DNA from 2 places in the Gottfriedia sp. OAE603 genome. Region 2 is predicted to be linked to the other one. Evidence: predicted binding sites of a transcription regulator. Region 2 holds the regulator's gene; the other holds the start of a gene.
The links. Region 2 encodes LexA, which represses DNA repair genes until DNA is damaged. Its sites were predicted from a motif close to CGAACATATGTTCG; they were not measured.
Positions count from the first base shown of each region.

Region 1: a site for LexA is predicted at 2,281-2,294, ahead of ABID96_RS12750 (Y-family DNA polymerase). Genes of this name have one in related genera too.

Region 1 is NZ_JBEUNN010000001.1:2,512,474-2,516,806, reverse strand. It holds gene tatC (twin-arginine translocase subunit TatC) at 1-300, opposite strand, end outside; gene ABID96_RS12770 (metal-dependent hydrolase) at 519-1,121, shown strand; gene ABID96_RS12765 (hypothetical protein) at 1,198-1,635, shown strand; gene ABID96_RS12760 (DUF2653 family protein) at 1,652-1,948, shown strand; gene ABID96_RS12755 (YqzH family protein) at 2,006-2,200, opposite strand; gene ABID96_RS12750 (Y-family DNA polymerase) at 2,367-3,629, shown strand; gene ABID96_RS12745 (YolD-like family protein) at 3,908-4,240, shown strand; gene ABID96_RS12740 (DUF1659 domain-containing protein) at 4,323-4,333, shown strand, end outside.
Region 2 is NZ_JBEUNN010000001.1:1,701,492-1,705,824, forward strand. It holds gene ABID96_RS08420 (GNAT family N-acetyltransferase) at 1-78, opposite strand, end outside; gene ABID96_RS08425 (hypothetical protein) at 226-666, shown strand; gene ABID96_RS08430 (GyrI-like domain-containing protein) at 749-1,375, opposite strand; gene lexA (transcriptional repressor LexA) at 1,470-2,117, opposite strand; gene ABID96_RS08440 (YneB family resolvase-like protein) at 2,258-2,914, shown strand; gene ABID96_RS08445 (DUF896 domain-containing protein) at 2,985-3,224, shown strand; gene tkt (transketolase) at 3,364-4,333, shown strand, end outside.

The sequences.
Region 1 (4,333 bases), 810 kb from region 2:
TGTTGTTTTTTGTTCTTTTATATGTAATGCAGGTTTGACGAATGCCCATAATTGGTATGCAATGACTGGAATGCTACACGCTATAGCGAATACGCCTCCAATCATAAAATAAATCCAAAGGACATCACTAGGACCTAATGCCAATAGCTTTTCATTCAGGCCTCTTACTAGAAAATGAAAAATATCTTTTGTAAAATATAATCCAATTCCTAAAAATAAAACGAATGAAACAATTACTTTTATTATTCGACTTCGAAGTTCATCTAAATGATCAATGACACTCATTTCTTTTTCTTGCATATTTTCCCCCAACGCAAACTGTGAAAGTATTTTATGATAACATCTTAGTTTCCTTCATTTTGTCAGAAAAAAGTTCAATCGTCAATGAATATAAGGGACTTTTAAGAATCAAGTAATTTCCAACTTTTTCTTATATAGTAATAGGCATTCTATTCTTGTCCGACTATAATGAGTTATATGAACATTTATATTTGTTAAGACAAGGAAGGTATGTAATATTGGATGGAAAAAGTCATGTAATTGTAGGATTATTCGCAACAGGAGTAACAATGTATGCAACAAACAATGATGCAATGACCGTTCCACTTATTGTTGGTGCAATCAGTAGTTTGGCTCCAGATTTAGATCATCATAATGGTTCATTAACGAAGAAAGTTTCTACACCGCTTAAGATTTTATTTAGCTTTTTATTTTTAGCAGTTTCTTTATTTATCATCATGAAAACGGGGAAGTTGATTTATTCTGGATCATGGATATATGGTGTAGGAATATTAGTTCTATTTTTGTTTTGTATTAGTTGGCTACGGAATTTAAAAACGATTTTAATGTTGACTGGCTTATTAATATCATTTATAGGTTGGTTTGCTTTTTATGGAAATTGGTCAATCATTGCACTTGGGCTCTTTATTGCTATCTCTTCAAGGTTAAAGCACCGTGGTCCAACCCATTCACTTTACTTTTTAGCGATTTGGAGTGGTATTTGTTTTTTTATTCAAAAAGACCTACAAATTGATGGCCTTTGGTTGGCAGGGACAGTCGGGTATTTTTCTCATCTTCTAGCTGACCAACTGTTTACAAAACAGAGTATAAAGTGGCTCTAGTTTCTTCTTTCTTACATTTTTTTATTGAAAATATCCATACTAAAAAGGATGTTGATAATGAAAGAAGGGGCATAATTTGAAGAAAACAAATCTTTGGTATATTGCGTTTACTATGGTTCTGATTTTAACTTTTTCAGTTCCAGTTAATGCAAACACTCATTTTCACAATCAGCAAACTGTGAAGGTTTCTACAAAAACGAGTTTCTCTAGTAAGCAATCATCGATGCAATATGCAGCAAGAAGATCTTATCGCTCAAATAGAAGCTATCGTCCAACTGCTCCTAGATCTAATTACCGTACCCCTAGAAGTACGGGTAGGAACTTTTTAGGATATGCTGGTGCTTTTGGAATTGGATCGCTATTTGGTTCGATGATGCATCCATTTGGTGGTTATTATGGTGGACAACAATTTGGATTTTCATTTTTTAGTCTTTTAATTGATATTTTAATTATCGTTGCCATTATTTGGTTTGTTAAAAAAATCTTTCGAAGAGGAAACAGAGATCATTATTAATGAACTGAGGTGACTGATGAAAATCTATCTAAATGAACAAGACGTGGCAAATGCAATTTGTGTATTTGTTGCTGATTTAGAACGAATTCACCCTGAAGAAGTGCAAATTGAATTTTTGTTCAATGAAGGCGAAGGTGTAAGTTGTCTAGTGAAAATGTATAACCGGAGCTTCAATTACGGTGAACAACAAATGTCAGATGCCATCGGTTTTTTTCTTGATGAAGTACATCGATTTTCTTCTCACTCAATGGAAATTATCATTCATTTTCATGAAGATGAAGGAATCACAAGCGAAGTATCATTTACATACTAATAAACCCGAGAGGAACGAATTGTTCTATCTCGGGTTTTTCTATTTTTAAGCTAGATGTTAGGCATAATTTGTTACGTATTCGTAAACAATATCTTGTACTAATTCATGTAACGAACGTTCGCTTTTTTCTTGCTCGGCTAAAATTTGTTTGTACAGTTCATCTAGCATATCATTTGTAATCCACTCTTCATGTTCTCCCCCATATTGTGTTAATGCTCGCTTTATCATTAGCTTTACAAACTGTCCATCCACTTACATCGTTCCTTCCCCCCGAGTTAGTTTAAGTATATCCAAATTTTTCATTACTTCATAGAGAAAAAATTAATTGAAATAGAACGTATATTCGTTTAATATATGTTTATAATAAAAATAAGAACATGAGTTCTGCTATTTTTTGGAAGAATTGGGAGTGATATGTATGAGCGTTTGTTATGAAGAGTTACCACATCATCGTATATTATGCATCGATATGAAAAGCTTTTATGCAAGTTGTTCTGCGGTCATGCTCGAATTAGATCCATTAACATGTTACTTAGCAGTTGTTGGAGATGTTGAAAGAGAAGGAAGTATTGTATTAGCAGCTTCACCGCAATTAAAAAAAGAGTTTGGTATTAAAACAGGTTCACGAGTGTTTGAAATTCCAAAAGATCCGCGGATTAAAATTGTTAATCCATCAATGGCAAAGTATTTGGAAATATCAACAAACATTGTGAAGTTATTAAATGAATATGTGCCATTAGAGGATTTACATGTATATAGTGTTGACGAATGTTTTTTAAAGGTTGATGGCGTGAAGAAATTATGGGGCGACGCATGGGAAATTGCTGAAAAAATTCAAGCTGACATTTTAGCTCGTTTTAAATTACCATGTTCAATTGGGATTGGCCCTAATATGTTAATGTCAAAGCTCTGTCTTGACTTAGAAGGGAAAAAGAAAGGCATTGCAGAGTGGACATATGAAGATGTAGAAAAAAAACTATGGGAGGTTAGTCCGCTTAGTGAGATGTGGGGGATTGGTCGAAAAATTGAACGCACCCTTAATTCAATGGGCATTTTTACAGTAGGACAGCTAGCGAAATACCCACTTCACCTGCTTGAAAAAAAGTTTGGTGTGATGGGAAACCAACTATATCATCATGCATGGGGAGTGGATCTCTCTGAGCTTGGTGCGCCAATTATGAATGGTCAGATTAGTTTTGGAAAAAGCCAAATATTGATGAGAGACTATACAAAAGTAGAAGAAATTAAATTTGTTATTCGTGAAATGTGTGAAGAAGTAGCGCGACGTACGCGCAATGCTAAAAAGGCAGGCAGAACAATTACACTAGGAATCGGATATAGTCGCGAGGAGTTTGGAGGAGGCTTCTCTCATGCATTTACGATGGATGAACCAACAAATATCACATCGGACTTGTATGAAGTTTGTATGAGACTTTTCGATCAATATTACGAAGGAAAAACTGTGCGACAAGTACTTATTACTCTGTCTAATATTGTCAGTGATGAATTGATGCAACTAAATTTATTTGATCAGAAAAAGCCCCAAAAACGAAATCTAGGCTACGTGATGGATGCAGTAAGAAAAAAATACGGCTCCAATGCACTTCTATGGGCAGTTTCCTACGCAGAAGGCGGCACCGCACTTGCTAGAAGTAAGCTAGTAGGAGGACATAAAGGGTAACAAGAAAAGTGGAGGCGACTGCTCAGCTCCGACAAGCGTAAGACGAATCCCAATGAAAGTGCTTTTTACTTTCAATGGGATTTGGCTTACGACCTCGAGGAGCTAGGAGGCGGAACTAGACAGAAAGAAAAGTGGAGGCAAATAGCCTTGCCCGACAAGCATAAATCCCAATGTTCGTTACTTGGACTGCTAACTAGCTAGAACGACATCGAGATATAGAAGGCGTGATGAATACCAAAACGTTACTAAGAAAGATAGATAAAAGGAGAAGATTTTAAATGATTCGTGACCGAGGTACGATCAAATGGACGTCAATGATGTTACCTGAACATGTAAAGATGCTTCGCGACTGGAAAGTGTCACAAAACTATGAACAGCAAAGAGATGTGGATGAGCAGTTATTAGAAGAGATGAATCGCCATCTTCAGCAAGCTGTTTTTGAAGATGAAAATGTACAGATTACGTATTATAAAGATCACCATCATCATTTCGTGAGTGGAAAAGTAGGGAAAATTAATTTACACCAAAATAGACTTTCTATATACGAAGAACAAGCAGGTTATATGGAACTAATATTAAGTGATATTGTTGATGTAAAGATTGGAACGTGAAGACCCAAATCATAAATATTGTTTATGTTAGCGAAAAATAACTCCCTTATTTTTATATATACAACGAAAGGGGGAGTTGGAAATGGCGCAAAT
Region 2 (4,333 bases):
ATAAAGAACAGTCATCACTAAGATCCCTTCACTTATTATTGAAATGAATGTATTCCTTTTAATAATTCTTCTAAACATGTCAAAACTCCTATTATTTGAAACAATAAGATGAATAAATAAATGAAAGTTTTAGAAAACTTTTATTGCTTTTATTCTATTAATCTATGTGAAATGAATAGAATGTATAAAAACTCCAATCATATTTGGGGAGGAGAGGGCTAGGTTATGGATTTTAAAAAGGAATTCATTTTAAAAACAAAAGAAATTTATAAAGAGACAGTATCAGAGAATCATGCTTATCATAAACTTTGTAATAAATTCGAATCATATTTTACTGATTTGAAAGAGTCCTTAAAGAAAGAAATAGAAGCAGCTAATGGTGAGTTAGATATAATGATTGATGAACTTGCGTATACAAAAGTAGTATTTTTCAATAGAGAGTTGGAAATTAAAATTGATGAACCATTAATTGAAGTACTTGTTAAGTATTATGATGAAATTACGAATGAGAATATAGAAAAAACGATTGATATAATTGAATATAAAGATGGTGCATATAATAGTCAGGTGTTTCAATCTCCAATTACAAGAAATATCATTGATAATTATTTAGCTGTAGCTTTCCGTGAAGATTTAGAAAAAAATGCATCAAAAAAGGAGTATTAGGGGAGTTAAAAGTTAAATTTAAAAAATTGACAATTAAAACAAAGAGCCTGGATTACCAAGCTCTTATTTTTTTTGATTAAGTTTAAAGATTCTTTACGTTAAACCTTAAAACTGTTTTTAGTTTTTCTGAAGGTGTTTTTCGAGCGTCTGAAATATAGATTTCTTTATGTGTTTTTTCAAGTCTTTCTAAGTTGTTTTGAGAACAAAATTGTTCCATTAAAGCAAAAGTAGCCGGTTCAAGATCATAACTTCCATTATGCATAGCTTGGACACATAGACCTTCTGTTATTGTTTCAAAACCTACTTTATCTATCTCAAGTTGGGACTTTTTTTCTTTAACACTATTAACGGCAATCTCAAAAACTTCTTGTGTTACAAAATCAGGTTGTCTGATCATTAATTTGTAGACGAGATGGTCTTTATTTAAATAATCCAATTTTCTTCCTTTTTCATCTAAATCCCAGAATCCTTCCAATGGAAATACAGTATATTCATAATAACCATCAGGCATAATTCCTTTTTTTGGCATCATTCTTACGGCATAAGACAATGAATATAAAGCTTCAATACACTTTGTGAACTGTTCAGAATTGGGATTACCTGTTCCATTAATTGTGAAATATTTCATTGCTGGTAGATCAATAACCTCAGGATAATTTTTAGGTAGATAAATTTCTTTTAAATGTTTTCTCCATTCAAACTTACTCATAATTAACCCCTTAGTATGATAAATTCGTATCTATGTGAGATATGTAAAGATAATAAAGAGGCAATCACAGATTATGTCATTGCCTCCAAATTAATTAATGATATGTACGGTATACGCCAATAACTTTACCTAAAATAGATACTTGTTTTAGTAAGATAGGTAGTAGAGCGTCGTTTTCTGGTTGTAGTCTGAAATGATCACTTTCTTTATAGAAGCGTTTAACAGTTGCCTCGCTATCTTCTGTCATAGCTACAACAATTTCTCCATTTTCAGCAGTAAACTGTTTTTTAACAATTACTAGATCACCATTTAAAATTCCTGCATTCATCATACTGTCACCTTCAACTCGAAGCATAAAGACTTGTTCATTTGCAGGTGCAACACTAGTTGGTAAAGGAAAATACTCTTCAACATTCTCAACTGCAGTAATAGGGATACCGGCAGTAACTTTCCCAATTACAGGAATATTCATTATGTCGCTATATATTTCACTGTAAACAGCTTGAGCTTCATTTACAACAGGGCTACTATCTCCAAGAATTTCAATAGCACGTGGCTTAGTTGGGTCTCGGCGAATAAATCCCTTTTGTTCTAATCTTTCTAAATGTCCATGAACAGTAGAACTAGAAGCTAGTCCAACAGCTTCAGCAATTTCTCGAACTGAAGGCGGATAACCTTTAACTTTTACTTCATCTTTAATATACGCTAGAATTTCAGCTTGTCTTTTAGATAACTTATTCACGTAAATTTCCCCCTAACCTGTAAAGTAGATAATACGTTCCTCTTTATTTTTTTAATTATATCATGATAGGATAATATATACAAACGTTAGTTCGTTTTTTTCGGAAAGTAGTTTTCATGTTCGTATGGGGGTATCAACTAATGAATGCAATTATCTATGCAAGAGTAAGTACAGCTAAGGATTCACAAGAAACATCACTGCAAAGACAAATAGTTGAGCTGTCTGAACTAAGTGAGCGGATGGGAATGTGTATTCTTAAAACAATAAGCGAACAAGCAAGCGGTTATGTTGTTGAAAGAGATGGTTTAATAGAATTATTTGAATCCATTAAAGAAAATAAAGTAGAAGCTTTATTAATTCAAGATGAAACTCGTCTTGGCCGTGGACATGCTAGAATAGCCATTTTGCACTTCTTAAAAAAAGAGGGGATCAAGCTTTTTACATCATCTCAAAATGGTGAATTTCAATTAAGTGAAAGTGATGAAATGGTGCTTGAGATTTTAAGTATTGTAGAAGAATATCAAAGAAAAATACATAATATGAAAATAAAACGAGGTATGAGAAAAGCTGTTGAAAATGGTTATAAACCCGAAAGAAACCTAGAGGGTAGCATAAATGGTGGGGGACGAGAGAAGAAAGAATTGCCAATTACTGAAATCGTTCGTTTGCGTCAAAATAATCTAACATTTGAGGAAATTGCAGCTACTTTAAGAGGATTTGGCTATGATGTTTCTAAAGCAACGGTTAATAGAAGATATAATGAGTACATTGGTGAAATTTCAAAGATTGAAAGCTAAGCAATTTTAATGTAAGATATGATAATTGAATTGAAATAATTGAATCATTCAAGTGAGAGGAGAAGGTAAGATGGTTTCACCTAAAACTTTAAATAGGATCAATGAATTATCAAAAAAGTCTAAAGCTGAAGGATTAACTCCGGATGAAAAAATAGAGCAAGAAAAATTAAGAAAAGAATATTTAGCTGATTTTCGTTCTCGTATGGTAGATGAATTAACTTCTATTAAAATAGTAGACGAGAAAGGTAACGATATTACACCTGCAAAGTTAAAAATTGCAAAAGCAATTCGAAAAAGAAATTTACACTAAGCGGAAATATTTATTTCTGCTTTTTTTCTATTTTATGACAAGAATTTCTAAAAATTGTTAAAACTAAGTGATAGTTATTGTAATAAATCATACGAAACTATATGATAATATTTATGAATAAGCTAAAGGAGCGAAATTTATGTCTAATAATATTGAACAATTAGCAATTAATACGATTCGTACTTTATCAATTGATGCGATCGAAAAATCAAACTCAGGTCACCCTGGAATGCCTATGGGTGCAGCACCAATGGCATATGCATTATTTGCAAAGTTTATGAATCACAATCCAAAAAATGCAAAATGGTTTAACAGAGACCGATTTGTGTTATCAGCAGGTCATGGTTCAATGTTACTTTATAGCATGCTTCATTTATCAGGATATGAAGTTTCTATAGAAGATATTAAAAACTTCCGTCAGTGGGGTAGTAACACGCCAGGTCATCCAGAATTTGGACATACACATGGAGTAGAAGCAACAACTGGACCACTAGGACAAGGTATTTCAATGGCAGTTGGTATTGCATTAGCAGAACGTCATTTAGCTGGTACATATAATAAAGAAGATTTAAATGTTGTAGATCATTTTACATATTCAATTTGTGGTGATGGAGATTTAATGGAAGGCGTTTCAGCTGAAGCAGCTTCATTAGCTGGTCACTTAGGATTAGGAAGATTAGTCGTTCTTTACGATTCAAACGATATTTCTTTAGATGGTGAGTTAAATCGCTCTTTCTCTGAAAGTGTTGAAGATCGTTATAAAGCATATGGTTGGCAAGTTATTCGTGTAGAAGATGGAAATAATTTAGATGAAATTAACGCTGCTGTTCAAAAAGCACAGCAAGAATTATCTCGTCCAACTTTAATTGAAGTAAAAACGACGATCGGTTATGGTTCTCCTAATAAATCGGGTAAATCTAAATCTCACGGTGAGCCACTAGGTAAAGAAGAAACCCTTTTAACAAAGCAAGCTTATGCATGGGGATATGAAAATGCGTTCCATGTACCAGAAGAAGTTTATGCTCACTTTAATAACGTAATTGTTGAAGCTGGTGCGAAAAAAGAAGCAGAATGGAATGCTACATTTGCTAAATATGAAGAAAAATATC